One region of the Pseudomonas sp. NPDC086278 genome, then DNA from elsewhere that is predicted to be linked to it. Evidence: predicted binding sites of a transcription regulator. Region 1 holds the regulator's gene; each other region holds the start of a gene.
What was found. Region 1 encodes FliA, which starts transcription of late flagellar genes. Its sites were predicted from a motif close to CTAAAGTTTNNNNNNNNNNNGCCGNTAA; they were not measured.

Region 2: the regulator FliA is predicted to act here: its motif matches at 2,685-2,712, upstream of ACQKP4_RS23230 (methyl-accepting chemotaxis protein).
Region 3: the regulator FliA is predicted to act here: its motif matches at 4,344-4,371, upstream of ACQKP4_RS20365 (methyl-accepting chemotaxis protein).
Region 4: the regulator FliA is predicted to act here: its motif matches at 3,971-3,998, upstream of ACQKP4_RS10105 (methyl-accepting chemotaxis protein).

Annotation. Positions count from the first base shown of each region.
Region 1 covers NZ_JBNNWE010000174.1:328-4,996, reverse strand. The annotation lists gene fleN (flagellar synthesis regulator FleN) at 79-909, shown strand; gene fliA (RNA polymerase sigma factor FliA) at 906-1,646, shown strand; gene ACQKP4_RS28300 (chemotaxis response regulator CheY) at 1,814-2,185, shown strand; gene ACQKP4_RS28295 (protein phosphatase CheZ) at 2,208-2,996, shown strand; partial or broken gene ACQKP4_RS28290 (chemotaxis protein CheA) at 3,050-4,669, shown strand, end outside.
Region 2 covers NZ_JBNNWE010000093.1:14,017-22,794, forward strand. The annotation lists gene acnA (aconitate hydratase AcnA) at 1-1,616, shown strand, start outside; gene ACQKP4_RS23225 (CPBP family intramembrane glutamic endopeptidase) at 1,848-2,639, shown strand; gene ACQKP4_RS23230 (methyl-accepting chemotaxis protein) at 2,743-4,308, shown strand; gene ACQKP4_RS23235 (alpha/beta family hydrolase) at 4,513-5,190, opposite strand; gene ccoN (cytochrome-c oxidase, cbb3-type subunit I) at 5,300-6,724, shown strand; gene ccoO (cytochrome-c oxidase, cbb3-type subunit II) at 6,735-7,343, shown strand; gene ACQKP4_RS23250 (cbb3-type cytochrome oxidase subunit 3) at 7,347-7,550, shown strand; gene ccoP (cytochrome-c oxidase, cbb3-type subunit III) at 7,547-8,500, shown strand.
Region 3 covers NZ_JBNNWE010000070.1:19,802-28,579, reverse strand. The annotation lists gene ACQKP4_RS20395 (alpha/beta hydrolase family protein) at 1-763, opposite strand, end outside; gene ACQKP4_RS20390 (FMN-dependent NADH-azoreductase) at 943-1,554, opposite strand; gene ACQKP4_RS20385 (LysR substrate-binding domain-containing protein) at 1,684-2,598, shown strand; gene ACQKP4_RS20380 (MmcQ/YjbR family DNA-binding protein) at 2,595-2,954, shown strand; gene ACQKP4_RS20375 (DUF1294 domain-containing protein) at 2,951-3,379, opposite strand; gene ACQKP4_RS20370 (undecaprenyl-diphosphate phosphatase) at 3,376-4,206, opposite strand; gene ACQKP4_RS20365 (methyl-accepting chemotaxis protein) at 4,499-6,133, shown strand; gene pnuC (nicotinamide riboside transporter PnuC) at 6,267-6,830, shown strand; gene ACQKP4_RS20355 (AAA family ATPase) at 6,827-7,351, shown strand; gene ACQKP4_RS20350 (hypothetical protein) at 7,709-8,143, shown strand; gene ACQKP4_RS20345 (adhesin) at 8,145-8,723, shown strand.
Region 4 covers NZ_JBNNWE010000024.1:12,155-20,932, reverse strand. The annotation lists gene ACQKP4_RS10125 (hypothetical protein) at 1-409, opposite strand, end outside; gene ACQKP4_RS10120 (inorganic phosphate transporter) at 661-2,277, opposite strand; gene ACQKP4_RS10115 (hypothetical protein) at 2,433-2,795, shown strand; gene ACQKP4_RS10110 (transporter) at 2,818-3,840, opposite strand; gene ACQKP4_RS10105 (methyl-accepting chemotaxis protein) at 4,115-5,737, shown strand; gene ACQKP4_RS10100 (hypothetical protein) at 5,848-6,285, shown strand; gene ACQKP4_RS10095 (GAF domain-containing sensor histidine kinase) at 6,282-7,460, opposite strand; gene ACQKP4_RS10090 (PepSY domain-containing protein) at 7,616-7,921, opposite strand; gene ACQKP4_RS10085 (glycerophosphodiester phosphodiesterase) at 8,090-8,778, opposite strand, start outside.

The sequences.
Region 1 (4,669 bases):
AAACAACCAATAAAACGTTAAACAACACGCAAACATAAATGACCCCTACGTCTATGCAAGACAAGGTAAAGAAATAACATGGGCAGCATGCATCCCGTACAGGTGATCGCGGTGACCGGCGGCAAAGGTGGCGTCGGCAAGACTAACGTGTCAGTGAATTTGTCGCTGGCCCTGGCTGAGCTCGGCCGTCGCGTCATGCTGTTGGACGCCGACCTGGGACTGGCGAACGTCGACGTCCTGCTGGGGCTGACCCCCAAACGGACCCTGGCCGATGTGATCGAAGGCCGCTGCGAGCTGCGCGATGTGCTGTTGCAGGGCCCTGGCGGCATCCGTATCGTTCCCGCCGCGTCCGGCACCCAAAGCATGGTCCACCTGAGCCCGGCGCAACACGCCGGCCTGATTCAGGCGTTCAGCGACATCGGCGACAACCTCGACGTATTGGTGATCGACACGGCCGCGGGTATTGGTGATTCGGTGGTCAGTTTTGTCCGCGCCGCGCAGGAAGTGTTGCTGGTGGTGTGCGACGAGCCGACCTCGATCACTGACGCCTACGCGCTGATCAAGTTGCTGAACCGCGACTACGGCATGAACCGCTTCCGCGTCCTGGCCAACATGGCCCAGAGCCCGCAGGAAGGTCGCAACCTGTTCGCCAAGTTGACCAAGGTCACCGACCGCTTCCTCGACGTCGCCCTGCAATACGTCGGCGCGGTGCCGTACGACGAAAGCGTACGCAAAGCCGTGCAGAAGCAGCGTGCCGTGTATGAAGCCTTCCCGCGGTCCAAGTGCGCCCTGGCGTTCAAGGCGATCGCGCAGAAGGTCGATACCTGGCCGTTGCCTGCCAACCCGCGCGGGCACCTGGAGTTTTTCGTCGAGCGTCTCGTGCAACAGACCGCAGGACCCGTCCTATGACAGCCAGTGGCTACAACCTCTACAAGAAGTCGGCACGTGACGCGCAGTACGAGCTGATCGAGCGTTACGCGCCACTGGTTAAACGCATTGCTTACCACTTGCTGGCCCGTCTGCCGGCCAGTGTTCAGGTTGAAGACCTGATCCAGGCCGGGATGATCGGCCTGCTTGAAGTGTCGACCAAATACGACGCCAGCAAAGGCGCGAGTTTCGAGACGTACGCGGGCATACGAATCCGCGGCGCGATGCTCGATGAAGTGCGCAAGGGGGACTGGGCGCCACGCTCGGTCCACCGAAATACCCGCATGGTCAGTGACGCAATTCGCTCTATTGAAGCTAAAACCGGTCGTGATGCTAAAGATCACGAGGTTGCGGCCGAACTTGAATTGAGTCTCGACGATTATTACGGGATTTTGAACGACACCCTGGGCAGCCGCTTATTCAGTTTCGACGACCTGTTGCAGGACGGCGAACACGAAGGGCTGCACGAGGATGGCGCCAGTGCACATCTGGAACCGTCACGCGATCTGGAAGATGAACGCTTCCAGGCTGCGCTGGCGGACGCGATTGCCAATTTGCCGGAGCGTGAGCGACTGGTGTTGGCGCTGTACTACGACGAAGAGCTGAACCTCAAGGAAATCGGTGAGGTCCTGGGGGTCAGCGAATCGCGGGTCAGCCAGTTACATAGCCAGTGCGCGGCCCGTTTGCGGGGGCGTTTGGGGGAGTGGCGAGCGCGCTGAAGGCAGTGTGGGGACACTGCGAACGAGGCTGGTGTGGTGGTGAACTGCGCCGGTCTCGATCTGCTGTGCTCCAGACAGTCATCGAGTGTTTTGCCGGATTGATTGAAATGGCGCGTCCAGGTGCTGGGCGCGTTTAAGACTGCTTGGAGGTCGAATTGGACAAGAACATGAAAATCCTCATCGTTGATGACTTCTCAACGATGCGGCGGATCATAAAAAACCTGTTGCGTGACCTTGGGTTCACCAACACGGTCGAGGCTGACGATGGCACCACTGCCATTCCGGTACTCAACAGCGGGAGCATCGACTTTCTGGTAACGGACTGGAACATGCCTGGCATGACCGGTATCGATCTGCTGCGCCACGTGCGCGCCGATGAAAAGCTCAAGCACTTGCCGGTGCTGATGGTGACCGCTGAAGCCAAGCGCGAGCAGATCATCGAAGCGGCCCAGGCCGGTGTAAACGGCTATGTGGTCAAACCCTTCACGGCCCAGGCGTTGAAAGAAAAAATCGAGAAGATTTTCGAACGCATCGGTTGATCCACTGCGCCACGGGGGAGCTATGGAGCATAAAGAATCTTCACAGGGCGATTTTGAATCGACCCTGAAAAAACACGCCGTCGAACTGGTCGCAAGCCTTGAAAAAGGCAGGTTCGGTGATGCTGTGCAACTGATCCATGAGCTCAATCAGACCCGTGACCGCGGCCTGTATCAGGAAGTGGGCAAGCTCACTCGCGAGTTGCACAGCGCGATCGTCAATTTCCAGATTGACCCGAACATGCCGCAAGCCGAGGAAGTGTCCCAGATCACCGACGCCACGGAACGCCTGGGCTACGTGGTCAAGCTGACCGAGGCGGCGGCCAACCGCACCATGGACCTGGTGGAAAACGCCACGCCGCTGGTCAACAAACTGGGCGAAGAAGCCCAGGCGTTGAGCACGGACTGGGGCCGGTTCATGCGTCGCGAAGTCGGAGCTGAAGAGTTCCGCGAGCTGGCGCGCCGTGTCGACGGTTTCCTGACACGCAGCAGCGAAGACAACCGCACGGTGTCGAGCAACCTCAACGACATCCTGCTGGCCCAGGATTACCAGGACCTCACCGGTCAGGTGATCAAACGCGTGACCCAGTTGGTCACCGAAGTTGAAAGTAATCTGCTCAAGCTCGTGCTCATGGCCAGTCAGGTAGACCGCTTTGCGGGTATCGAACATGACCGTGATGCGATGCTGGCTGAAAAAGATCCGCAAAAACATCTCTCTCAGGGTGAAGGTCCGCAGATTCATGCCGATAAAAGAGAAGACGTTGTGTCCGGTCAGGACGATGTGGACGATTTGTTATCCAGCCTAGGATTTTAGAGTTTTAGCATTTTAGGTTTTTTAGGTTTTTAGACCTCAGGAGCACCCCCTTAATGAGCTTCGGCGCCGATGAAGAGATCCTTCAGGATTTCCTGGTTGAGGCCGGCGAGATTCTAGAGCAACTGTCCGAACAGCTGGTCGAGCTTGAAAGCCGACCGGATGATGCGGATTTGCTCAATGCAATTTTTCGCGGTTTTCACACTGTAAAAGGGGGCGCCGGCTTCCTCCAGCTCAACGAGTTGGTGGAGTGCTGTCACATCGCCGAGAACGTGTTCGACATCCTGCGCAAGGGTGAGCGTCGCGTCGACTCGGAACTGATGGACGTGGTTCTGGAAGCGCTGGACGCGGTGAACAGCATGTTCAGCGAAGTCCGCGAACGTAGCCCGATCACCGCGGCCACGCCTGAATTGCTCGAGGCTCTGGCCCGATTGGCCGAACCGCAATCCTCCGATGAAACGGCGCCGGTTGCTCAGCACGCCGAAGAGCCTGTGGCCGAAGCCGAATCAGGCGACATCACCGATAACGAATTCGAACAACTGCTGGACTCGCTGAACGCCGTCAAGGCTCAGGCTGAAGCGCCGGCCGTTGCCCCTGTGGCTGCCGCCGATTCAGCGGCCAGCGACGAAATTACCGATGCCGAGTTCGAGTCGTTGCTCGATCAGTTGCACGGTAAAGGTCAGTTTGCCGTCGATGCCGTCGTTGCGGCGTCAAGCGCACCGGCTGCGCCGAAAGCGCCAGGCGACAGTTCCGACATTACTGACGATGAATTTGAAGCACTGCTCGACCAGCTCCACGGCAAGGGCAACTTTGCGGTCGACGCGCTGGAATCGGCCATTGCTTCGGCACCCGCTTCGGCGGCGCCAACCTCTAAAGCCGCTGGCGGTGACCTGATCTCCGATCACGAGTTCGAATCACTGCTCGACGAATTGCACGGCAAAGGCAAGTTCACCGAAGTCGGCACCGGCGCAGTGGTGACTTCTCCCGTCGCCAAGACTCCAGCCGCGGCAGCGAAACCTGCGGCCAAGGCCCCTGAGCCAAAAGCGGAAGCGCCAAAACCGGCCGCTGCGGCTCCGGCTCGCGCACCGGCCGCGCCGCCAGCGGAAAAACCGGCCAGCGAAGCCGAGACCACCGTACGGGTTGATACCGCGCGCCTCGACGAAATCATGAACATGGTCGGCGAATTGGTGCTGGTGCGTAACCGTCTGGTCCGCCTGGGCGCCAACAGCGCCGATGAGGCCATGTCCAAGGCTGTTTCGAACCTCGACGTGGTCACGGCCGACCTGCAAACCGCGGTCATGAAGACCCGGATGCAACCGATCAAGAAAGTCTTCGGGCGCTTCCCGCGTCTGGTTCGCGACCTGGCTCGCCAGCTCAAGAAAGAGATCAACCTGGAACTGGTCGGCGAAGAAACCGACCTCGACAAGAACCTCGTCGAGGCCCTGGCCGACCCGCTGGTCCACTTGGTGCGCAACGCGGTCGACCACGGCATCGAGTCGCCGGAAGAACGCGAAGCCTCGGGCAAGTCCCGCGGCGGCAAAGTGATCCTCGCGGCCGAGCAGGAAGGCGACCACATCCTGCTGTCGATCTCCGATGACGGCAAGGGCATGGACCCGAACGTCCTGCGTTCCATCGCGGTAAAACGCGGTGTGATGGACAAGGACGCGGCGGATCGC
Region 2 (8,778 bases), on a different contig from region 1:
GACCAAAACGGCCACAGGACCGCGTTTCGCTGCCGAATGTCGCGCAAGCGTTCAGTGACTTTCTGGGCCTGCAATTCAAACCCACCACCAAGGAAGAAGGTCGCCTGGAAAGTGAAGGTGGCGGTGGCGTCGCGGTGGGTAACGCGGACCTGATCGGTGAAACCGATTACGAATACGACGGCCACACTTATCGGCTGAAAAACGGCGCGGTGGTGATTGCCGCGATCACGTCCTGCACCAACACCTCGAACCCGAGCGTGATGATGGCCGCCGGGCTGGTGGCAAAAAAAGCGGTGGAAAAAGGCCTGAAACGCAAACCGTGGGTCAAGACGTCCCTGGCGCCCGGCTCGAAAGTGGTCACCGATTACTACAAGGCAGCCGGCCTGACGCAATACCTTGATCAACTCGGCTTCGCCCTGGTCGGCTACGGCTGCACCACGTGCATCGGCAACTCCGGGCCGTTGCCCGAGCCGATCGAGAAAGCCATCCAGAAGGCCGACTTGGCCGTGGCCTCGGTCTTGTCCGGCAACCGTAACTTCGAAGGCCGCGTGCACCCGTTGGTGAAAACCAACTGGCTGGCCTCCCCGCCGCTGGTGGTCGCCTATGCGCTGGCCGGCACGGTGCGCATCGACATCAGCAGCGAGCCGCTGGGTGACGACAAGGATGGCAACCCGGTATACCTGCGGGACATCTGGCCGAGCAGCCAGGAAATCGCCGACGCGGTGAGCCAGGTCAACACCGCGATGTTCCACAAGGAATACGCCGAAGTGTTTGCCGGCGATGAGCAATGGCAGGCCATTGAAGTGCCGCAAGCGGCGACTTACGTGTGGCAGGACGATTCGACCTATATCCAGCATCCGCCGTTTTTCGATGACATCGGTGGACCGCCGCCGGTGGTCAAGGACGTTGCCGGGGCCCGCGTCCTGGCGATGCTCGGGGATTCGGTGACCACCGACCACATCTCCCCGGCCGGCAACATCAAGACGGACAGCCCGGCCGGCCACTACTTGCGCGACAAAGGCGTGGAGCCGCGAGACTTCAACTCCTACGGCTCGCGGCGTGGCAACCATGAAGTGATGATGCGCGGCACCTTCGCCAACATCCGCATTCGCAACGAGATGCTCGGCGGCGAAGAAGGCGGCAATACGATCTACATGCCCACTGGCGAGAAAATGCCGATCTACGACGCGGCGATGCGTTATCAAGCGTCGGGCACGCCGCTGGTGGTGATTGCGGGCCAGGAATATGGCACGGGGTCGAGCCGCGACTGGGCCGCCAAGGGCACCAACCTGCTGGGCGTCAAAGCGGTCATCGCCGAAAGCTTCGAGCGGATTCACCGCTCCAACCTGGTGGGGATGGGCGTGCTGCCGTTGCAGTTCAAACTGGACCAGAACCGCAAGAGCCTGAACCTGACCGGCAAGGAGACGCTGGATATTCTTGGGTTGACCGGCGTCGAGTTGACACCGCGAATGAACCTGACGCTGGTGATCACCCGTGAAAACGGCAGCAAGGAAAAGGTCGATGTGCTGTGCCGGATCGATACGCTCAATGAAGTCGAGTACTTCAAGTCCGGAGGTATTTTGCATTACGTGTTGCGGCAACTGATTGCGTCGTAACTCCCTGCTGACACAGACACCGCCTTCGGGCGGTGTTTTTGTTTGTGCCACTGACGTCTCTATAATCGCCGCACTTTAAGTGCCCGACACCACATCCCTGGGGGAGCGAGCTTGCTCGTGAAAGCGGGCCAGCAAGCAACATTGACGTTGGATATGACGGCCCCTTCGCGAGCAAGCTCGATCCCACCGGGACCGAGTCAGACTGCAAAATTATCGACACAAGGATTTCAAATGCTCGCCCTGCCGTGGATCTACCTGGCCCTCCTCTCCACCGGTTACGCCGTTGCACTGACTTACGGTCGGCTCGGTTTCATGGCCAGCATTTCCGTTGCGTTGCTGTTGTTTGCCGGCTTCTGCGTGCGCCAGCAAAGGATTCATGCGGGCCGCTACATCGGTCACGGATTGTTCATCGTCCTCGCCGTGGCCCTGGCGATGCACTGGCTGCCGGGTTTCTACAACGGTCGCGGCATCGTTCCACAACGCTTCACCGACGACGCCGTGACGTTTTCCATGTACCTGAACCAGGACAAACCGCTGATCGGCTTCTGGCTGTTATTGGTTTGCCCGTGGATTGTCGGCCGCCGCTCGTTGCGTCTCGGCGTTTACGCCACCGCCCTCGCCCTGCCATTGAGCGCCGTGCTGGCGTTGGGTGGCGCGCTGTTGCTGGGCGTGATCAGTTGGGCACCGAAGTGGCCGGACCAGGCGTGGCTGTGGGTGCTGAACAACCTGTTACTGGTGACCCTCGTCGAAGAAGCGCTGTTTCGCGGTTATGTGCAGGGCGGTCTGAGTCGTCGCTTCAAACAGCTGCCCTACGGTGAAAACCTCGCCCTGCTGCTCGCATCGCTGCTGTTCGGCCTGGTGCATCTGGGCGCGGGTTGGCAATGGATGCTGCTGGCGAGCCTGGCCGGCGTCGGTTACGGCGTGGCTTATCGGTTTGGCGGATTGGGCGCCGCGATTGCCACCCATTTCGGCCTCAACCTGCTGCACTTCGCGCTGTTCACTTATCCGATGCTCGCTGGTTGAAGCAATAGCCGTTTTGCGACGCACTGCCGATTACCGAAAAATACTTTCAACTAAATCCTGACGCTGCCGACAACCTTTCAAAGCCTCACGGATTGAAAAAGCCATGCGTAACAACCAGCCCATTACCCAACGCGAACGGACCTTCCCGGCCCAGCAACGGTTGATTTCCACCACCGATGCCAAGGGCGTGATCACCTACTGCAACGACGCGTTTGTCGACATCAGCGGGTTTTCTCGTGAGGAACTGCTCCGCGCGCCGCATAACCTGGTGCGTCATCCCGACGTTCCGGCGGCGGTGTTCGCGCACATGTGGGACACACTGAAAAAAGGCCTGCCATGGATGGGCATCGTCAAGAATCGCTGCAAAAGCGGTGATCATTACTGGGTTAACGCCTACGTGACACCGGTTTTCGAAGGCAACCAGGTGATCGGTTACGAGTCGGTGCGGATCAAACCCACCGCCGAACAGATCCAGCGGGCCGAAGCGCTTTACCAGCGTATCAACCAGGGCAAGTCGGCGGTGCCGTCCTCCGATAAATGGTTGCCGGTACTGCAGGATTGGCTGCCGTTCATTCTGGTCAGCCAGTTGAGCTTCATCATCGGCGCCACGTTGACCTCGCAATGGGGGTTCGCCCTGGCCGCCGCTCTGTCGGTGCCGCTGGGTCTGTTGGGGTTGAGCTGGCAGCAGCGCGGCCTCAAGCGCTTGCTGCGTCTGGCTGAACAAACCACCTCCGACCCGTTGATCGCACGGATGTACACCGACAGCCGCGGCGCTCAGGCGCGTCTGGAAATGTCGATCCTCAGCCAGGAAGCGCGCCTGAAAACCTGCCTGACCCGGCTGCAGGACACTGCCGAGCACCTGAGTGACCAAGCGAAACGGTCCGACACTCTGGCGCACAGCAGCTCCAGCGGCCTGGAGCGTCAACGCGTCGAAACCGAGCAAGTGGCCACCGCCGTCAATCAGATGGCCGCCACCACGCAAGAAGTCGCCAGCCACGTTCAGCGCACCGCCGATGCCACTCAGGAAGCCAATCGCCTGACCGGTCGCGGTCGCGACATTGCCGGTGAAACCCGCGAAGCCATTCAGCGCCTGTCGGTGGTGGTCGGCGAAACCGGCCTGACCGTGACTCAACTGGCCAAGGACAGCGACGAAATCGGCGGCGTGGTCGATGTGATCAAAGGCATCGCCGACCAGACCAACCTGCTGGCCTTGAACGCTGCCATCGAAGCGGCACGTGCCGGGGAGATGGGGCGCGGGTTTGCGGTGGTGGCCGACGAAGTGCGGCAACTGGCGCAACGCACCAGCGAATCCACCGGGCAGATTCACGCACTGATCGCCAAGCTGCAACAGACTGCCAGCACCGCGGTGCAAACCATGGAAGCCGGGCATCGTCAGGCGGAAGAAGGCGTGGCGCGGGTACTGGAAGCGGATCAGGCGCTGGTCGGCATCAGCGAAGCGGTGGCTAACATCACTGACATGACCACGCAGATCGCGGCGGCGACGGAAGAGCAAACGGCCGTGGCCGAGGAAATCAGCCGTAATATCAGCAACATTTCGCAGCTGGCGGACCAGACCTCGGAACAGGCACAGAACTCGGCGCTGTTGAGTGAAGAGCTGACCAGAACCGCGAATACCCAGTATTCGTTAGTGGAGCGGTTTAACCGCTGATTGATGCTGGAATGAAAAAACCCGGACGGTGAAGGCTTCCGGGTTTTTTATTGCCCGGCTGAAAGGTGTGTCGCCAGAACCGGCCTCTTCGCGGGCAAGCCCGCTCCCACAGGATTTTGTATTGTTCACAAAATTCAAACCACACCACAGACCACTGTGGGAGCGGGCTTGCCCGCGAAGAGGCCGGGACTGACACCGCAAATCTCACAGCAGGAATGAAGCAACCTTGTGCGCCGCAGCCGCCAAATGCTGCTCATGGGTAAACCCCGAAGCCTTCAATGGCTTCAAATCGTGATCCCCCGCGACCAGCCAGAACACTTCGACACTCGGCGACAAGACATATCCCTCGACCGCCTCCCGATTGCCCAATGCATCCCGCTCGCCCTGCACGATCAACGTCCGCGTCTTCAGCCCGGCCAGATGCTCGACCCGAGGCTTTTGCGGTTTACCGACGGCATAAAACGGATACCCCAGGCACACCAACGCATCCGCCGCCAATTCGTTCGCCAACAAACTTGCCATCCGCCCGCCCATGGACTTGCCGCCAATGGCCAGGCGCCCAGTGACATGGCGTCGCACCACGGCATACACCTCGTGCCAGCACTCCAGCAGTTTCGGGGCCGGGTTCGGTGGTCGTTTACCGCCATCCACACGCCGTTGCGCCATGTACGGAAACTCGAAGCGCAAGACGTTGACGCCTTGATCGGCGAGGCGTGCAGCCATGTCGTTCATCCAGCCGCTGTCCATTGGCGCGCCGGCGCCGTGGGCGAGAATCAGCGTCGTCGCGGCAGGCGTCGAAGCGGCATTCCAAAGCCATCCTTGATCCGCCACACACTGCGCCCATTGATCCCCGTCAATACTGGCCCTGTGCTGTTTGTCCATGCTTGCCTCGCTTTTAGTCTGCCTATAACTCCAGTCGAAGGAAGCGTCTGCCTCGCGGCGTACGCGCAAAGACCGGCCTTCACTTCGGCTGAACCGTGGATGGGGAACCATGAACACTTCTATCAGTACCGCCTACAACTACAAGGTGGTCCGCCAATTCGCCATTATGACGGTGGTGTGGGGCATCGTCGGTATGGGCCTCGGGGTTTTTCTCGCCGCTCAATTGGTCTGGCCCGAACTCAACTTCAATTTGCCGTGGACCAGTTTCGGCCGGTTGCGCCCGCTGCACACCAACGCGGTGATCTTCGCCTTCGGCGGTTGCGCCCTGTTTGCCAGTTCGTTCTATTCCGTGCAGCGCACCTGCCAGACCCAATTGTTTGCACCGAAAATCGCCCAGTTCTGCTTCTGGGGCTGGCAATTGGTGATCGTCCTGGCGGCGATCAGCCTGCCACTGGGCTACACCAGTTCCAAGGAATACGCCGAGCTGGAATGGCCGATCGACATCCTGATCACCATTGTCTGGGTCGCTTACGCCATCGTGTTTTTCGGCACGCTGGCCAAGCGCAAGACCAAACATATCTACGTCGGCAACTGGTTCTTCGGGGCGTTCATCATCACCGTGGCGATTCTGCACATCGTCAACAACCTTGAGTTGCCGGTCAGTTTCACCAAGTCCTACTCGCTGTACTCCGGCGCGACCGATGCCATGGTCCAGTGGTGGTACGGCCATAACGCCGTGGGCTTTTTCCTCACCGCCGGTTTCCTCGGGATGATGTACTACTTCGTGCCGAAGCAGGCCGAGCGTCCGGTGTATTCCTATCGCTTGTCGATCGTGCATTTCTGGGCGCTGATCACCCTGTACATCTGGGCCGGTCCGCACCATTTGCACTACACCGCACTGCCGGACTGGGCGCAGTCGCTGGGCATGGTGATGTCGTTGATCCTGCTCGCGCCGAGCTGGGGCGGGATGATCAACGGCATGATGACCTTGTCCGGTGCCTGGCATAAGTTGCGCAGCGACCCGATCCTGCGTTTCCTCGTGGTCTCGCTGGCGTTCTACGGCATGTCGACCTTCGAAGGGCCGATGATGGCGATCAAGACCGTGAACGCCCTCTCCCACTACACCGACTGGACCATTGGGCACGTTCACGCCGGCGCTTTGGGCTGGGTAGCGATGATCTCCATCGGCGCGATCTACCACATGATCCCGAAACTGTTCGGTCGCCCGCAGATGTACAGCATCGGTCTGATCAACACGCACTTCTGGCTCGCGACCATCGGCACCGTGCTGTACATCGCCTCGATGTGGGTCAACGGCATCACCCAGGGTCTGATGTGGCGCGCAATCAACGACGACGGCACCCTCACCTACTCGTTCGTCGAAACCCTGGTGGCCAGCCACCCAGGCTTCGTCGTGCGCCTGGTCGGCGGTGCGATCTTCTTCAGCGGCATGTTGCTGATGGCCTACAACACCTGGCGCACCGTGCGGGCCTCGCAGCCTGCCGAAGCCGCCGCTGCCGCGCAGATGGCTTGAGGAGTCCGCCATGAAACACGAAACAATCGAGAAAAACGTCGGCCTGTTGCTGTTGCTGATGGTCCTGGCCGTGAGCATCGGCGGTCTGACCCAGATCGTCCCGCTGTTCTTCCAGGACGTGACCAATAAACCGGTGGAAGGCATGAAGCCCTACACCGCGCTGCAACTGGAAGGTCGCGACATCTATATCCGTGAAGGCTGCGTCGGTTGCCACTCGCAGATGATCCGGCCGTTTCGCGCCGAGACCGAACGCTACGGCCACTACTCGGTCGCCGGGGAAAGCGTCTGGGATCACCCGTTCCTGTGGGGCTCGAAACGCACCGGGCCGGACCTGGCACGGGTTGGCGGTCGCTACTCGGAAGACTGGCACCGCGCGCACTTGTACAACCCGCGCAACGTGGTGCCGGAATCGAAAATGCCCGGCTATCCATGGCTGGTCGCCAACGCACTCGACAGCAGCCACACCGAAACCAAGCTCCGCGCCATGCGCACCCTGGGCGTGCCGTACACCGACGACGACATCGCCGGCGCAACTGCCTCGCTCAAGGGCAAGACCGAAATGGACGCCTTGGTCGCCTACCTGCAAGTGCTCGGCACTGCCATCAAGAGCAAGAGGTGAGCCATGCCCTTTGAAATCAGCAGTGGAATGATCCGCGGCCTGGGCACGGTCGTGGTGTTTGTGGCCTTCGTCGGCCTGGCATTGTGGGTATTCAACAGCAAGCGCAACCCGCAATTCGCCGAAGCGCGTTTGCTGCCATTCGCCGATGAGCCGCTACCCGACGACGCCACCACTCAAGAACCTGAAACAAGGAGTACCCGGCCATGACCACCTTCTGGAGTACGTGGATCTGCGTACTGACCCTCGGCAGCCTGATCGGCCTGACCTGGCTGTTGATCGGCACCCGCAAGGGCGAAACCAAGGGCAGCGTCGACCAGACCATGGGCCACAGCTTCGACGGCATCGAGGAGTACGACAACCCGCTGCCGCAATGGTGGTTCATGCTGTTCGCCGGCACGCTGGTGTTTGCCGTCGGTTACCTGATCCTTTATCCGGGCCTGGGCAACTGGAAAGGCATCCTGCCGGGTTACGAGGACGGCTGGACCGGCGTTCATGAATGGGAAAAGGAGATGAACAAGGCCGACGCCAAGTTCGGACCGATCTTCGCCAAATTCGCCGCCATGCCGGTGGAAGAAGTGGCCAAGGACCCGCAAGCGCTGAAAATGGGCGGCCGCCTGTTTGCCTCCAATTGCTCGGTGTGCCACGGCTCGGACGCCAAGGGCGCTTTCGGCTTCCCGAACCTGGCCGACAACGAGTGGCGCTGGGGCGGCGATGCCGACATGATCAAAACCACGATCATGGGCGGGCGCATCGCCGCGATGCCGGCCTGGGGTGAAATCCTTGGTGAGGCCGGCGTGAAGAACGTCGCGGCGTATGTCCGTCACGACCTCGCCGGCCTGCCATTACCGGCCGACAGCACGGCGGACCTGCAAGCTGGCCAGCAAGCGTTCAGCACCACCTGTGTCGCCTGCCATGGCGCAAACGGCCAGGGCACTCAAGCGATGGGCGCGCCGAACCTGACGCACCCGGCCGGTTTCATCTACGGCACCAGCCTGGCGCAGCTGCAACAAACCATTCGCCATGGCCGCCAGGGCCATATGCCGGCGCAGAACGAACTGCTCGGCAATGACAAAGTGCAACTGCTGGCCGCCTACGTTTACAGCTTGTCCCACGGCGCCGGCACCGAGCGATTGCAGGCAGAAGGCAACAACCAATAGTTCTTGACCGCCCCACCGCCGCATCCTCCCGGATGCGGCAGTTCCCTACCTCTTTGCGACCCATTGTCGCACCCTCAAACAGTCCCCCTTCCAGTTCCCCGGATTCGGGTCTACGCTTGCTCGATGCGGACTGGTAAAGCACCGGTTCCGGGTCGACATTAGCCGATGTGTTCGACGAATCTGTTCGATGACAAGCCGCAAAGGCTGGTAGATACCGGCTGTCGTGCCGGTTGCCATCGGTCACCGTATCGTTGCGTTTCAACACACTCCGTTACAAC
Region 3 (8,778 bases), on a different contig from region 1:
CATCGCCGCTGTAAAGCAGCACCGGCACATGCACATCGGCCAAGGTGTGACGGCCGAACTTCAGGCTCAGCGGTGCCATCAGCAACAAGGCATGCACCCGAGGATCAGCCACCGGTTGCAAGTCATCACGGTCGACGATCAGCTCGCCTTTGGTGTTGCAGGCATCGCGGTCGTCCGGGCGTTCCTGACAATAGCGCCGCAGACGATCCAGATCCGGCGTGGCGCCGGACAGGATCAACGCCGTTTCGCCGCCGGCCGAGTAACCAATCACGCCAACCTGGTCGGCATTGACGTAAGGCGCGAGCATGCGGTCGCCCAAGGTGGCGGTAATGGCTTCGGAAATCTGGATCGGCCGCCCATAAAGGTTACTCAAAGTACCGAGGCGGCTGTGGTCTTTGGAGTTGTCACCGGGATGGATCACCGCCACCACCACAAACCCCTTGCGCGCCAGCGAGGTGGCGAGGTCGTGCAGGGCCAGCGGCGTACCGGTGTTGCCGTGGGACAGCATCAGCATCGGGAAGCGACCAATGGCGACGTGGGTGTCTTCACCCGCTTCGACCGTGTAGCCCTCGATTTTGCTGGTGTGCTCCCAGTCGCTGGAAGGATAGAACGCAATGGCGCGCATCGGTTGCAGGTCCAGCGGGTCGAGAAACGTCATCTCATGGTAGCCGACGCTCCAGTGAGGATGCGGTGCAGGCGCGGCGTGCACTGAATTCAGGCTGCTGAGCAGGCAAGTCAGTAATGTTGCACAAAGACGCATCATGGGACGCCCAACCTTGTTACTTGACCGGAGACGATAACCCTCTACTGCATAACTCGGGCCACACATTGGTTAAATCTGTAATGACCAGAAACAAAAAACTCCGTATCTGATACTTGCGTAATCAGAATACAGAGTTTTTGGGGGTGTTGCCTGAACGGATGCCGCTCTTTACGCAAGCCTTACGCGGCGGCGAACAATTGCTCGCTGATCTGCGCGTGCGCGCCGTTCATGGCTTTGGTCCGCACTTCATCACCGTAGGCCAGGCCTTCGGCACGGACAAACTCAATGTCGGTGATACCAATGAAGCCGAACAGCAACTTCAAATACTCTTCGTGAGCCACCCCGCTTGCCTGACCCGCGTGGATGCCGCCGGAAGTCGACACGATTACGACTTTCTTACCGCCGCACAGGCCTTCCGGGCCGGCTTCGGTGTAACGGAAGGTCTGGCCAGCCACGGCGATGCGGTCGATCCAGGCCTTGAGCTGGGTCGGGATGGTGAAGTTGTACATCGGAGCCGCGATGACCACGGCGTCGGCGGCGAGGAATTCGGCCAGGGTGGCGGCGCTCAGTTCGGCTTCGTGATGTTGCGCGGCGTTGCGCAGTTCAGCGGTGGTCCCGGCGGCAACCAGAGTGTTGGCGGAGAAGTGGCTGATAGCATCGGCGGCCAGGTCGCGGTAAGTCACTACTGCGGTTGGCTCGGCGGCCTGCCAGGCTTTGACGACTTCGCTGCTGAGCAGACGGGAAGCTGAGTTGTCACCGAGAATGCTCGAATCGATATGCAACAGTTTCATATGGGGATCTCCAGGTGAGGATCGCCACCGGCGATCTGATGGCGGTGATCCTACAGATGAAACCAATAGCTGATTAGCCAGCGACAATGCGATAGTTCGTCCCACTGATAGAACAATCGGAAACCTCTCATGCAAGATCTGAACGATCTCTATTATTTTGCCAAGGTGGTCGAAGCCGGTGGCTTCGCTGCCGCCGGGCGATTGCTGGGGATTCCCAAGTCCCGGCTGTCGCGGCGCATTGCCGAGCTGGAAGAACGTCTCGGCGCGCGCCTGCTGCAACGCACCACCCGCCAACTCAAACTGACCGCCGTCGGTGAACGCTATTTAAGGCACTGCCAGGCCATGCTGCTCGAAGCCGAGATGGCCGATGAAGCCGTGGCCAGCATGTCCAACGAGCCGCGTGGGCGCTTACGGGTATCGTGCCCGGTGGGCCTGGCGCACGAGATGCTGCCGTCGGTGATCAGCGACTTCCTGGAAAAATTCCCTCAGGTCCAGTTGGAAGTCTTGCTGCTCAATCGTCGTGTCGATCTGGTGACCGAGGGTGTCGACGTTGCATTGCGAGTACGGGAGTTGGGCGACGAAGACCCGCTGCTGGTAACTCGCCGGCTACGTCAGGCGCAAACGGTGATGGTCGCCAGCCCGGCGTTCCTGCTTGACCTTGGCCGCGTGATCGAGCATCCCGAAGACCTGAAAAACCTGCCGGTGCTCGGCGCGCTGGAAGCCGACCGCATGGTGCACATCCGCATGCTCGACCAGCAGGGCAAAAGCTATGAACTGGCGATGGAAGCACGGCTGGGCATCGATGACTTTATCGTGCGCAGGGCCTGCACCCTTGCCGGTCAGGGCTTTACCACGCTGCCGATGATGTATTGCGAACAGGAACTGCAAAACGGCTCGCTGGTGCAGATGCTACCGGAGTGGTCATTACCCGGCGGCTGGCTGCAAGCGGTCTACCCTCATCGGCGCGGGGTGATGCCGGCCGTGCGTGCCTGGATCGACCATCTGATCGAATCATTCAATGCCTGCGGGGACCGATTGCTATGAAGGCTGGACGCATGAACGAAGAGGATGTCGCGCAATTCTGCCTGGCCCTGCCCGGAGCGCGGGAAGATTACAAATGGGGTGGCGTACGGGTGTTTTCGATAGCCGGGAACAAGATGTTCGCCCTGCAAAACCTGCGCGGCGATTCGCTGGCGTTCAAGGTCGACAAGGATGTATTTCTCGGGCATTGCGACCGGCCGGGCATTCACCCGGCGCCATACCTGGCCCGGGCGCAATGGATCATCATGCAAACGCCTTATCCACTGGGCAACGAAGAGCTGCAAGACTTGCTGCGACGGTCGCATCAATTGGTGGTGAGCAAGCTGCCCAAACGCACCCGGATCGGCTTGCTGCTCTAAAACAGCGCGAACACATGGGCGCCCAGGAACAGTTGATCGATCCAGAACACCTGGTGCAGCAGCACGATGATCCAGAACAACACCTGATACGAAACCTTGCGGGTCTTGTGCCGAAACACTTGCTGGGCCAGCAAGGCGCCGGGCCAGCCGCCCGCCAGTTCCACGGCGTGGAGGATGTTTTCCGGGGTGCGCCAACGGTCGGCGCGCGCCTTGCGCTTGTCGCTCCAATAAAGGAAGAACGCCAGCACGCTGACGATGCCGTAGGCCGCGAGGGGAATCAGCGAAATCCCGCGCAGCCAGAACAGCACCGAACCGGTCAGGGGCAGCGCGCCCAGGATTGCAAACACCAGCAACTTCAGCCGCGGATGCTGAATCGCCCCACCGGCGTTGCGCGTGGAATTGCTGCGCGCGCGGGTGTCATTCACGGCTTGGCCGCAGCCCAATCAACCCAGCCGAACTGCCAGGTAGCCAGGATGACCAGTCCAAACGCGATCCGATACCAGGCGAACGCCGCGTAACTGTGGCTGGCGATGAACTTGAGCAGGCCTCGAACGGCGATCATGGCGAAGATGAATGCCGTGACAAAACCGATCGCGAACACCGGGAAATCAGCCGGCACAAACAGGTGACGGTACTTGAAGCCCGAATACACCGCTGCCGCGACCATGGTCGGCATGGCCAGGAAGAATGAGAATTCGGTCGCGGTCTTGCGCGAAAGCCCGAACAGCAGACCGCCAATAATGGTCGAGCCGGAGCGTGAGGTGCCAGGAATCATCGCCAGGCATTGGGCGAAGCCGACTTTCAAGGCGTCTTTCCAGGTGATCTCGTCGACCGTTTCAGCATGCACTTGGTGTTGACGTTTCTCGGCCCACAACATGATGACCCCGCCGACAACCAGCGCTGCCGCCACGGTAATCGGGTTGAACAGGTATTCGTGGATCAGGTCGGAAAAGATCACTCCCAGCACCACGGCAGGCATGAAGGCGATCAACAGGTTGGCGGTAAAACGCCGGGCACTGGGTTGCGTCGGCAAACCGGTGACCACGTCGAGGATCTTGCGGCGAAACTCCCACACCACCGCCAGGATGGCCCCCAACTGAATAATGATGTTGAACGCGATAGCGCGCTCGCCACCGAAGTTGAGCAAGTCCGCAACGATAATCTGGTGCCCGGTACTGGAAATGGGCAAAAACTCGGTCAGCCCTTCTACGACGCCAAGAATCAATGCCTGAAAGGCGGTCCAAAGATCCATCAATCCCCCAAAGGCTATGCGTCTTGGCATGCCCCGTTAGTATTTTTTAGTACGTTCACCGCGATCAGCGTAGCTGAAGTCTGCCGCGCGAAGGGTTCACCTCCGGGCGTGATAATCCTTTGAAAAATCAATCCGGATTCAGGTTTTGCCGCGCGGGGCCGAAATCCTATCAGACAAGCCTTGTTAACGCTGCTGCGTAATACGACTTGGGTCGGATATACCTGAGCAGCACCGCGTGGTGGGATGCTGGCGATCTTTCATTACAAGAACAAGAATTCGGAGTGACAGCGTTATGAACAGCTTGCGCAGTGTGTCGATCAGTCGACGCTTGTGGCTCATCTTGATCGTGGCCGTGGTGATGTTGATGACATTGGGCCTGTTGATGCTCAAGCAGATCAATGACGACCTTTATCAGGCCAAGGCCCAGAAAACCCAGCATGTGGTGCAGACCGCCAGCGGCATTCTGAGTTACTACCACGACCTCGAAACCGCCGGCACTCTCACCCGTGAAGCGGCGCAGAAGCAGGCGCTGACCGCCGTCCGTGGGTTGCGCTATGACCAGAATGACTATTTCTGGATCAACGACCTGACGCCGGTGATGGTGATGCATCCGACCAACCCGAAACTGGATGGTCAGAACCTCTCGGCGATTCGCGACCCGGACGGTTTTGCGGTGTTCAACGAAATGGTGGCCCTCGCCAAGGCCAAGGGCGCCGGCGTCATCAACTATCGCTGGCCGAAACCGGGCGCCGATGCGCCGGTCGAGAAAACGTCCTACGTCAAACTGTTCGAGCCGTGGGGCTGGGTGATTGGCTCCGGCGTTTACATCGATGAGATGCAGGCCGAGTTCAATGGCCAGGTCTGGGAGGCGTCGATTGCGGTGCTGGCCATTGCGTTGATCATGGCGCTGCTGGTGATCATGATTGCGCGCAGCATCGTGCGACCGCTGCAAGACACGGTAAATGCCATGGCCAACATCGCCAGCGGCGAAAGCGATCTGACCCGCAGCCTCGACACCCGTGGTCAAGACGAAGTGACGCAATTGGCCCGGCACTTCAATGCCTTTACCACCAAGCTGCGCCTGGTGATCGGCGAGCTACAGGTGTCCGCCACCGCGCTGGGCCAGTCGTCCAGCGAGCTGGGCAACGACGCCGCGCAGGCCCAGCAACGCAGTCAGCAACAGTCGCAGCAGATGGAACTGGTGGCGACCGCCATCAATGAAGTGACTTACGGCGTGCAGGACGTGGCGAAGAATGCCGAACACGCCGCCAGCGAAATGCGCGATGCCGAATCCCAGGCGCAACAGGGACAGATCAACATTGACGGCAGCCTGCAACAGATCGACAAGCTTTCAGGCACCATCGATCAAGCGGTTGAAGTGATCCGCACGCTGGCGGCTGAAAGCACGCAGATCGGCAGTGTCCTGGAGGTTATCCGCTCGATTGCCGAGCAAACCAACCTGCTGGCGCTCAACGCGGCGATCGAGGCGGCGCGTGCCGGCGAGCAAGGCCGCGGATTCGCGGTGGTCGCCGATGAGGTGCGCCTGTTGGCCCAGCGCACCCAGAAGTCCACGGCGGAAATCCAGTCGATGATCGAGCGCCTGCAGAATCACTCCGAAGCAGCGGTGAAGGTCATCGGCGACAGCAGCCGTGCGTCGCAGTTGACCATCGAACAAGCCGGTCTGGCCGGCGCCAGCCTCAGTGCAATCGGTCAGGCGCTGCGCAACCTCAACGGGTTGAATGCATCAATTGCCAGTGCGACCTTGCAACAGGCGCATGTGGTGGAGGACATCAACCAGAACGTCACTCAGGCGGCGGGGTTGTCGCACAGCACCGCGCTGGCGGCGGAGCAATCGAGCGCGGCCAGTGTTCGGCTCAAGGCGTTGAGTGAGCAGTTGAACAGCCTGCTCAAGCAGTTCCGCGTCTAAATGCCTTTGCTGTAGCAGTTGCCGAACCCAGCCGCGCGGGCTCGGCAACTGCTGCCGAGCCGTGCACCGGTTCTACTTGGCTGTGCCTGCCGGTACAATCCGCCCCCTCTTCGACTTCCTCTAAGGAACTCCCATGTCCGGGCTTGAACTGTTTGCCGCCGCCCTCGGCGTCATTGCCGTCTGGTTGACGGTCAAACAGAACCCCTGGTGCTGGCCGATCGGCCTGGTCATGGTGCTGCTTTATAGCTGGATCTTTTATGAAGTGAAGCTGTATTCGGACATGCTGCTCCAGGTGATCTACGCCGTGTTGCAGCTCTACGGCTGGTGGCAGTGGACGCGTACCGGTAACGCTCATGAAGGTCGTAAAGTTAGCCTGCTCGATGGCCAATCAGTCGCACTTGGCCTGGCGATAGGCGCTGCCGGCAGCCTGCTGCTAGGCGCGGCGATGGCGCACTGGACGGACGCCGCCCAGCCATGGCTCGATGCCGCGCTGACCGGGTTCAGCCTGGTTGCGCAATTGTGGATGGCGCAGAAACGCCTGCAATGCTGGTTGCTGTGGATCGTGGTCGATGTGATTTTTGTCGGGTTGTTCATCTATAAGGAGCTGTACCTGACCGCCGCCCTCTACGCCGTGTTCTTGTTGCTGGCCATGCAAGGCTGGCGTGAGTGGCGTGCCGACCCGGCGCTGCGCACATGAAAGTGCTGGTGCTCACCGGCCCTGAGTCCAGCGGTAAAAGCTGGCTTGCAGCCGAATTGCAGCAGCAGTTCGGCGGCGTGCTGGTCGATGAGTATGTGCGTTGGTTCATCGAGCAAAACCCACGCGACACGTGCCTCGACGATATCCCGGAGATCGCCCGGGGCCAGTTGCGCTGGGAAGATGAAGCCCGCGCTCTTGAGCCGCGGCTGCTGATTCTCGACACCCATTTGCTCAGCAATATCCTCTGGAGCCAGACCCTGTTCGGCGAATGCCCGGACTGGATTGAACAAGCGCTGCTGCAACGGCACTACGACTTGCACTTGCTGCTGTCACCGGAACAGGTCGACTGGACAGACGATGGCCAGCGTTGCCAGCCCGACCTCAACGAGCGTCGCGCGTTTTTCAACGCCACACGAACCTGGCTCGAACGGCACCAACAACCGCTGCAAATTCTTCAGGGTTGCTGGGAAGAACGCCGCGTCCAGGCGATTCAAGCCGTCACCCTGTTACTGGGTGGCTGACCCTGGTTTTGGGGCGTTTCGCCCAATCTTTTCCCCTGTTTTGGGGACAAAGTGTCCGCTGGTGAAACACCCGTCTACTCGCAAACAGGCCGTTTCAACGCACTTCATCGTATTGTCATGGCACTTGTTAAGCCGCTGATACACCTCGATGCAAAGGCCCGTTCCAGAGCTTTGCAACGGCATTTGCCCTCCTGCCTCCTCATTACCTGTCTCACCCTTGAAACAGTGCGCGTTTCGCCGTCGTGTCACCTATCGATAAGCCTTTGAATTAACTACACATTCAAAAACCGGCACAGCTTTCGCTCTCTCCTTCACAACGCTGACTAGGGCCAGCCCACAAAAGAAGGAATTACCGCCGTGGGGACTATCAATAAAGGCTTTACTTGCCTACTGCTGATCGGATGTGCCGCCTCCTCGGTACTCAGTTTTACTGTCCAGGCTGAAGGCAATGGCGTGATTGTCCTCAATCGCGATGTCCAGCCCATCCCTATCGGCCGCAGCGGCGGCAAAGACCCCTATCCGACCACCGTCAACGCTAACCCTTCGGCGCGCATCACCGGCGAACTGAGTGACGCCGACATCGCTGGCGTTACCAGCGGCACCGCGCTTCGCAGCAGCAACGGCCAAGCCATCGGCGGCATGCAAGGGCTCAATGTCGTGACCAACCCCAACGGTTTGCCAGGCATGAGTGCCGGCCACGGTGGCGGTAGCGGCGGCGCGATTTCCGGCACCATCAATCGCGCAATGAGTTCCGGCCTTGCACCGCTGACCAGAATGGCGGGAGGCCAATAACATGAATCGCAGCCTGATCTTCCTCGCCCTGTTCGCCAGCGCAAGTGCCATGGCTGACTCCGGCGTAGCCACCGTGAACAACGCCAACATCCAGAATGCCGGCGTTCAGTACAAAGGCAACTACAACGCCAACCAGGCCGCCGGCGACCAACAGCAACAAACCAACGCTCGCGCCATCGCCATCGGCACCAACGCCTCGGCAACGACCAGCATCCATCAAAGCCTCGATACCCCCGCCAATCCGTCGATGAACGCGACGGCCACCATAGGCGGCAACTCTTTCAGTAATGGCAGCGGTGTACTGGGTGTGAACCAGGGCGCCGGTGCCAATAACCAGATGGCCAACGCCGCGCGTATCAGCATCAGTGCTGGCCCGCAGAGCGTCGACGATAGCGCCCTTTCGCAACAGAACGTGGCGTTGCTACCAAGCTCAGGAGCAACTGGGTCCCAAACCGGCAGTCGCCAGGTCGTTACCAGCGACCAGGCCTTCACCGGCAGCCGAGGGATTATCCAGGTGAACCAGAGTGCCGGGGTGGGGAACCGAATGGCTAACACCCTGAGCATCCGGGTCGCTGACTGACCCACACAGCTGTGCAATTAGAAAGTACCAACACTTAACCAACTAATAAGCACGA
Region 4 (8,778 bases), on a different contig from region 1:
AATCGACACTGCCGTACCACGTGTCGCGATGCGGTTTGTAGGCGTAGCTGACACCGGCGTGCAGGTAGTCATAGTTCGGCACCACGCGAATGCGCGGCACGTCGAAAATGTAGTCACGCGGGTCGACGCCGATCTCGTCGATGAACGACAGGATCAACTCCTTGGCGCGCAGGCTGTTGGTGAACTGGCCCTTGAGGCGCGTCACCAGTACCACGAATTCTTCCACCGGCATCAGCGTGTGCAGCGCCTGGTGATTGGTTTCGCCGTCGAACGCGGCGGTGATGCTTTCCTGAGCGAACGCACACAGCTCTTTGGCGGCGCGCAACTGAGTGTTCAGGAAAATGTCGCCGGCGTAGATGGCTTCTTTGAAGTCAGCTTTGTGTTGCAGCTGATTGATGTACAGATTCACGATTCCACTCCTGAATGCATCGAGTCTCTTAAGAGTCGGCCACACGTTAGCAAACTGAAGTGCAATCAGGCGGGTGGTGGATCAATAAAAGCGCAATCCCCTGAATTTGCGACGAAATGCTTTCCCCAGGCAAAAAAATCCCCCTGTGGGAGCGGGCTTGCTCGCGGAGGCGGCGTGTCAGTCGATATCAATGTTGCCTGACACAGCGCTTTCGCGAGCAAGCCCGCTCCCACAGGGGGGATGTGTTGGGGTTAGAACAGTTTGGTGAACAGCCAGTACAGGCTGCCCGACAACAAAATCGCCGCCGGCAAGGTCAGCACCCAGGCCATCAGCAGGTTGCGGATGGTCTTCATCTGCAACCCGCCACCGTTGGCGACCATGGTCCCGGCCACACCCGACGACAACACATGGGTGGTCGACACCGGCAGCCCAAACATGTCGGCCGCGCCGATGGTCAGCATCGCGACGGTTTCCGCCGAGGCGCCTTGGGCGTAGGTCAGGTGGGTCTTGCCGATCTTCTCGCCGACCGTCACCACGATCCGTTTCCAACCGACCATGGTGCCCAGCCCGAGGGCAATCGCCACCGCGATCTTCACCCACAGCGGAATGAACCGCGTCGAGTTGTCGATCTGCTGCTTGAACAGTTGCAGCTTGCCGCTGGTGTCGGCGTCGAAGTTGCCGACTTTGTTCTTGTCCATCAGGCGAATGGTTTCGCTGGTCAGGTACATGTCATTGCGCACGTTGCCCACGGCCTCGGCCGGCACTTTCGACAGCGAGCCGTAACCCTTGACCTGCGCACCGATGCTGCCCGTGAGCGCGGCGAGCGCCGGGACCAGTTGCGGCGTGGCTTCCTTGCTGCGCACATACTCGGACAACACCGGGCGCGGGTCGGCCGGCGACGGCTGCGGCGACGCTTTCACCAGCGCTTGCTGGGTGACTTCGGCGACGGCGGCGAACTGCAACGCCTGATCGGCCGGCATTGTGCGGTTCAGCGCGTAGGCCATCGGCAAGGTGCCGACCAGAATCAACATGATCAGGCCCATGCCTTTCTGGCCGTCGTTGGAGCCGTGGGCGAACGAGACGCCGGTGCAGGTCACGATCAGCATGCCGCGAATCCACCACGGTGGCGGCGTGTTGCCTTCCGGCGCCTTGTACAACGCGCGATTCTTGACGAATACGCGCAAGGCCAGCAGCAACAGCGCGGCAAAACCGAAGCCGACCAGCGGCGACAGCAGCAACGCATAACCGATCTTGGTCGCTTGCGCCCAGTCCACGCCGCTGGTGCCATCGCGGCCGTGCATCAGGGCATTGGCCACGCCGACGCCGATGATCGAGCCGATCAGGGTGTGCGACGACGACGCCGGCAACCCCAGCCACCAGGTGCCGAGGTTCCACAGGATCGCGGCGATCAACAGGGCGAAGATCATCGCGAACCCGGCGGACGAACCGACTTGCAGAATCAGCTCCACCGGTAGCAGGGCGATGATGCCGAACGCCACCGCGCCACTCGAGAGCAGCACGCCGAGGAAATTGAAGAAACCGGACCACGCCACCGCGAAATTCGGCGGCATCGAGTTGGTGTAAATCACCGTCGCCACGGCGTTGGCGGTGTCGTGGAAACCGTTGACGAACTCAAAGCCCAAAGCGATCAGCAGCGCCACGCCCAGCAGCAGAAACGGGGTCCAGGTGGTCACCACCGTGCCGAGTTCGTGCATGTCGTGCATCAGGCTGTAGGCCGTGAATAGCAGCCCAATGGCCAGCACGCCGAAGAAAATCACCAGCGTGAACACGCCGGGCTTTTTATCGAACCGGGGTTTGCCGCTGCTGGCGGGCGCCTGAGCGGGAGCGGTGTAGGAAGGAGTAGCCATGACGGACAATCCTGAGGCGGTAGGGGTGTCGGTCATGATCGTTGCAGAATGTTACAGAGAGACTGCGTTGGGTCAGGGTTTGTGGTTTTTGCTTATCCGTTGATCAGAATCTGCTGCAACCGGTGGAGAGGGCGGCTTGCCTGTGGAGAGGGGAGTTGCTTGTGGAGATGGGACTTGCCTGTGGAGAAAGGGATTACCTGTGGAGAAAGGGATTACCTATGGAGAAAGAGATACCTGTGGAGAAAGGGATTACCTGTGGAGAAAGAGATACCTGTGGAGAAAGGGATTACCTATGGAGAAAGGGATTACCTGTGGAGAAAGAGATACCTGTAAAGAAAGAGATACCTGTGGCGAGGGGGCTTGCCCCCGTTCGACTGCGAAGCAGGCGCAATACCTGCTGGTGTGATGTGACTGGAAGAATGCCGGGGGTCGCTTCGCAACCCAACGGGGGCAAGCCCCCTCGCCACAAAGATTGGAGTGGGTCAGTAACCCTGATGCTGATTGGGGTGGATCAGTAACCCTGATGCTGATTGGGCGGGATCAATAATCCTGCCGCTTGCGAAACGCCCAGCGCCCGGCAATCACGGTAAACGTCACCACCAGCGCCACCAGAATCCAGAAGCCTTCCGGGTCGCCCGAAAGCGGCACTCCGCCGACGTTCATGCCGAAGAAACCGGCAATGATATTGATCGGCAGCGCCAGCACCGTCACCACCGTCAGGGTGAACAGCGTGCGGTTGCTCTGTTCGTTGAGGTTGGCGGCGATCTCTTCCTGCAACAGCTTGATCCGCTCACCGAGCGCGGTCAGGTCGTTGATGATCAGCGCAAACTCCTCGGTGGATTTGCGCAGCTCCTTCACATCCTCTTTCTGCAACCAGTGCGGCGGGCGATTGAGCAAGCGCAGCAACGAACCCGGCTCCAACGCCAGCAGCCGTTGCAACCGCACCAGTACCCGGCGATTGGCGCCCAATTCCGCGCGGTTGGTCGACAGCCGTGACGACAACAACTCATCTTCGATCTGATCGACGCTGAGGCTGGTTTTGCGCACGATCTGCGTCAGCACTTCGCCCTGATCGCGCAGCAAATGCACCAGCAATTCCAGCGGCGAACGAAAGCATTCGCCGGCCTTCACCGATGAACGCAACTTGTCCACCGAGTGCAGCGGTTGCAGGCGCGCGCTGATGATCAGACGGCTACGGGCGCAGACCCACAGCGTCGAGACATCGGAGGAGACCATGCTGCTGAGGTTGAACACCACGTCGTTGACCACCGCCAGCAACGCCGAATCGACATGCTCGATACGCGTCGAGCGCGAACCTTCGTGCAGCGCTTCGAAAAACTCCTCCGGCAGTTGCAGATGGCTTTTCATCCAGCGCTCGCACGCGGCGTGCGCCAGGTTGAGGTGCAGCCACAGGAATTCGTCGCTGTCGGCAGGCCCTTGCAGGCAACGCAACGCCTCGGCCGAATCGATCTCGCGCCCGCGTTCACCGGGGCGAAAACTGAACCCGTAGAGCAGACCGAACAAGTCCGGATCGCGATGGCTGTGGTCGATGCTGTGGTTCATGAAAGTCGCTCTGGCGGCGCCTGTCGCGGGTGTTACAGGTTCACGCGAGCCGCATCATCGCAAGCCTCGATGACATTTTTGTGACGGAAAAATAATCGCAAACGATTGCGCTACCGACGGTCGGAACCCGCTCAAGAACGGCTCTGGCTCGCCGATCTTACTTAAGTTACCGTGCGCGGCTTCGTCTATTGGGCGATGGTCGCAGACAGGGAGGTCGGGACACCTTTCACGCCGCATGGCCGGCGTGCCTCACCCCTGTCATGAGTATCACTCGATGCTGAAAAAATCCCTGAGAGCACAAATCCTCGCCTTGTTGACCGGCAGCCTGGTCGCCATGCTGCTGATCGCGCTGGCCTGCTTTCACTTTCTTTCCAGCGGAGTCCAGAGCTACGCCAATCTGATCGATGGCCCGTTGCACACCTCGCAACTGATCGATGAAGCCAACCTGCAATTCAAAGTGCAGGTGCAGGAGTGGAAAAACGTTCTGCTGCGCGGCAAGCAGCCGGCAGACCTCGACAAATACTGGAAGCAATTCGAAGACCGTCAGCGCGATGTACAGGGCATCCTCGGCGAATTGGCCGGGCAGAAAGGTATCGAGCCGCAACTCAAGACCCGCATCGAACGCCTGCGTGACGAACACCGTCAGCTCGGCGCCGCCTACCAGAAGGGCCGTGATGCCTACGTGGCGGCGGGTGCCGACCCAACGGCCGGTGACAGCGCGGTCAAAGGCGTGGACCGGGCCACCAGCGATCAGATGAGCGAACTGGTCAGCGAACTGCGCAAACAGGGCAGTGAACAATCGACGCAGATCAACGCCAGTGCCGACCAAACCGTGTTGCTGGGCATCCTCGTCATGCTCGCCTCGGGCTTGCTGATCGGCTTGCTGAGCCTGTGGCTGGTCAACCGCAAACTGGTCGAGCCGATCCGCGCATTGATCGAATACGTCGCGCAATTGAGCCAGGGCAAATTCGCCGAACGCGTGACCAGCAACCGCCAGGATGAACTGGGCAAACTGGCGGCGGCAGCGAACACCCTGCGTGATTTCCTCGCCGAAACCTTCAGCCGTTTGCAGCGCAGCGCCAAAGACCTGGACAGCGCCAGCGGCGAGTTGAATTCGATTGCCAGCCTCATGTCCACCGGCACCACCGAACAGTTCAGCCGCACCGATCAAGTGGCCACGGCGATGAACGAAATGTCCGCCACCGCGCAGGAAGTCGCACGCCATGCGGCCGACGCGGCACGTGCCGCCGACGATGCCGACCAATCCGCCCAGCAGGGTGAAAAAGTCATGCAGGGCACCATCCACACCATCACCCAGATGCGCGGCGAGATCGCCAACACCGCCACGGTCATTCGCCAACTGGAAACCGACAGCGGCCGCATCGGCAAGGTGCTGGAAGTGATTCGCGGCATCGCCGAGCAGACCAACCTGCTGGCGCTCAACGCGGCCATCGAAGCGGCTCGTGCCGGTGAAGCCGGGCGCGGTTTTGCGGTGGTGGCCGATGAAGTGCGCAGCCTGGCCCAGCGCACGGCGGCGTCGATCATCGAGATCAATCAGATTATTCAGACCGTGCAAACCGGCGCGGTGGATGCGGCCCAGGCGATTGAAAGCGGCCAGTCGCGCAGCGAAGAAAGCGTGCAGCAAGTGACCGAGGCCGGCGCGATGCTGGAGCGCATCACCCACGCCGTGGAATCGATTCGCGACATGAACCGCCAGATCGCCACCGCCGCTGAAGAGCAGACGTCGGTCGCCGAAGACATCTCGCGCAACCTCACCGAAATCACCAGCATCGCCAGTACCAATCTGGACAACGTGCAACGCACCGAGGCCGCCAGCCACAACCTGCACGGGTTGTCGGGCCAGTTGAACGAAGTGACGGCGCGCTTGAGCGCGTAAGGCAAAGGGCTGTGTACCGGTTCGCTTACCGAGTCGGTACACAGTCGATCTCAATCAGGGCTGAACACTGTCGATAGGAAGATACCCAACCTCCACAGTGGATAACTCCCATGGTCAGCATCACCTCCGTTTCAATCAACCAAACCCTCGCCACGCCCACCAGCAAAACCGCGATCAGCGACAAGACCGAAGACACCTCTGTCGCGGCCACCACCGCTGCGCCTGCCGATGACAGCAAAGTAGCCGCCGGTGGCGCGGCGGCGTCGAGCGACAGCAGTTCCAGCAGCAGTGAAGAATCGGATTCGGTCAAAGAACTGCGCAAGCAGATCGCCGAGCTGCAAAAGCAAATGCAGGAGCAACAGCAGCAACTGCAAGCGGCTCAGGCCAGGCAGGAAGACGCTAATGCGAAAGCGGCCGATGTCGCCGCCGCTCAGTCGCAGATAGCGAGCACCTCAGCGTCGTTGCAGACGGCGACCGCCGAGTTGTTGCAGGCGTTGCAGGATTCCGATTCCAGCACCTCGGGTTCGCTGGTCAGCACCACGGCTTAATCGGTTTTGGGCAGGCTGAACGTAAACAGCGTGCTGTTTTGCGTGGTGGATGCCACGTGCAAGCGACCGCCGTGTGACTGGGCAATCTGACTGGCAATGTACAAGCCCAACCCCAGACCGGCCTGCGGCGTATCGCGGGTCGGTCGCGAGTAAGGCTGGAACAGGTGCGGCAAGACGTCCTCGGGGATTTGCCCGTCGTTTTTTACCGCCAGCATCAACGCGCCCTGATCCACCAGCGCGGTGACTTCAACGTCACCCTGGGGATCGCCGTGGGCGATGGCATTGGCCAGCAGGTTGGACAGCAACTGGGCAATGCGCTCGCGGTCGCAATGCACGCCGCGCAAGTCGCCGATTGAAGCGCGAATCTGCCGCTCGGGGTGCACGCTCTGGATTTCTGAAATCACATGCCGCAACGCGTCATTGAGGTCGGGGCAGGGCGCAATGCTCACCGGGATGCCATTGCCCAACCGGCCACGGGCAAAATCCAGCACGTCGTCCACCAGTTGCGCGGCGCGTCGGGCGCTGGTCAGGATGTGCCGCACCAGTTTGTCGCTGGCCGGGTTGGGGAATTTGCGCTGGAGCATTTCGGCCGAAGCGTTGATCGCAAACAGCGGGTTGCGCAGGTCGTGACCAAGCACCGCGATGAATTGTTCACGCAGTACGGCAGTTTCGCGTTCCTGCATCAGCTCGGCTTCAGTCTGCTGCAGGTTCTCTTCGGCTTCGATCTGCAGCGACAGCACCCTGGCGAAGGATTCCATGGTGGTCTGGATCGGGCTGGCCTTGAGTTCGTTCGGGCTCGGATCGAGGGCGCAGATGGTGCCGAAAAAACGCCCGTCGGTGCGGAATACCGGCACCGAAATGTAGCTTTCGAACTTGTACAGGCGCGGCGTGTGGTGGTCGTGGTAAATCGGGTCTTCACTGGCCTTGTCGATGACCACGGTTTTATGGGCGCTGCGAATTTCATGGCACAGCGTGGTGACCAGGTCGAGTTCGCCGCCGACCTTGAGGCCGAAATCCAGCTGATCAAGCACGGCGCAGGCCGTCCACGAATCTTCGGTGACCCGGGCCACTGCGGCAAAACGCAGGCCGGTCATTTCCCGGATCACCTGGAGAATGGCAGGTACGGCGCTGATCCGACCGATCGTGGCTATATCTGCTGCCGCTGTTTGCGCCATTTCGATCAATCTCTGTGTAAATGTCGATTTGGAGGGATTCTAGCGGGCTGAAACGGTATTGGCGCTAACGGTTTAGTGCTGAAGCGTTTCGTCTGCTCGTTGAACGCAAAAAAGCCGCACGGTCCGAAGATCGTGCGGCTTTTTTTGCGGGGTGATTACTTGTCTTGCTTGTTGCTCAGGACTTTGCCGGTGGCGGCATCGAAGTCCACGTCGAATTCTTTACCGTCAGCGGTTTTCAGCTCCACTTCGTACTCGTAGCCATTGAAGTGGTTATCGAGGTCGGTATCGGTAATGGTCGCGCCTGGGTGCAGTTTCAACGCCGCCTGGTTCATTTCTTCCAGAGGCTTGATCTTGCCGCTCTTGACCAGCTCAGGGATCTGGTCGACACGAACGTCAGCCTGGGCCAGGCCAGCAGTGAGGGTCAGGGCAGCGGCGGTGAACAGGGCAGTCAATGTTTTCATGAGGTTCTTTCCTTGGGGTGATTCGTTTAAGTGGTGCCAGATTATCTGTGGCAACTTAACTCACGCTTAATTCACCCAGGGCGGGTGAAAGCTTCGCGAGCACCCACAGGTTTTGCGCTGAACCTGTGGGAGCCAGCCTGCTCGCGAAGCAGCCGGCGCAACGACCGATCAGTACCCGTTGTTCTGCAGCAATTGCGCGACAGTGCCCGCCGCCGGGCGCTTGTAGAACTTCAGCAATTCGCTGGCGCGGTTGGTGAAGATGCCGTCGACCCCGGCGTCGGTCACTTTCTGGTAATCCACCGCGTCGTCGATGGTGTAGACGTGCACCAACAGGCCTTGATCGTGGGTGAACTGGTTCATCCACGGTTTCACCAGATCCGAATAGCTCTGATCGCCGCCCTTGGTCAGCGCGGCCGATGGGCCGGTGCCGATCGCGCCTTGGGCCTTGGCGTACTCGACCCATTGCTGGAATTCGGCTTTGCTCTTCGGCTCCAGCCCGGCGTAGTAGGTGGCTTTGTCCTTGTCGCCGGACTCGGCAAACGTCACCTTGGATTGCGGCTCGATGCTGCCTTCGCCGACCCACAGCAAGAGAATTTTCGGTACGCGCGGCATTTCTTTTTGCAGCAATTCCAGGCTGCTCTTCTCGAAGGTTTGCAGTACCACTTTGCCTTTGCCCTGGCCGACCGCCAGATCACTCTTCGCCAGTTTTGAACCGGCGGGGCTGAGCCAGCCACGGTCTTGCAACTTGTCCTTGAGGTCGCGCTCGATGCCGGGGAATTGCTTCGGCTCCTTGGTCTCGATGTACAAGCCTGGCTTGTGCAGCGGATTGCCCTGGGCGATGTTGATGATTTCGTCCA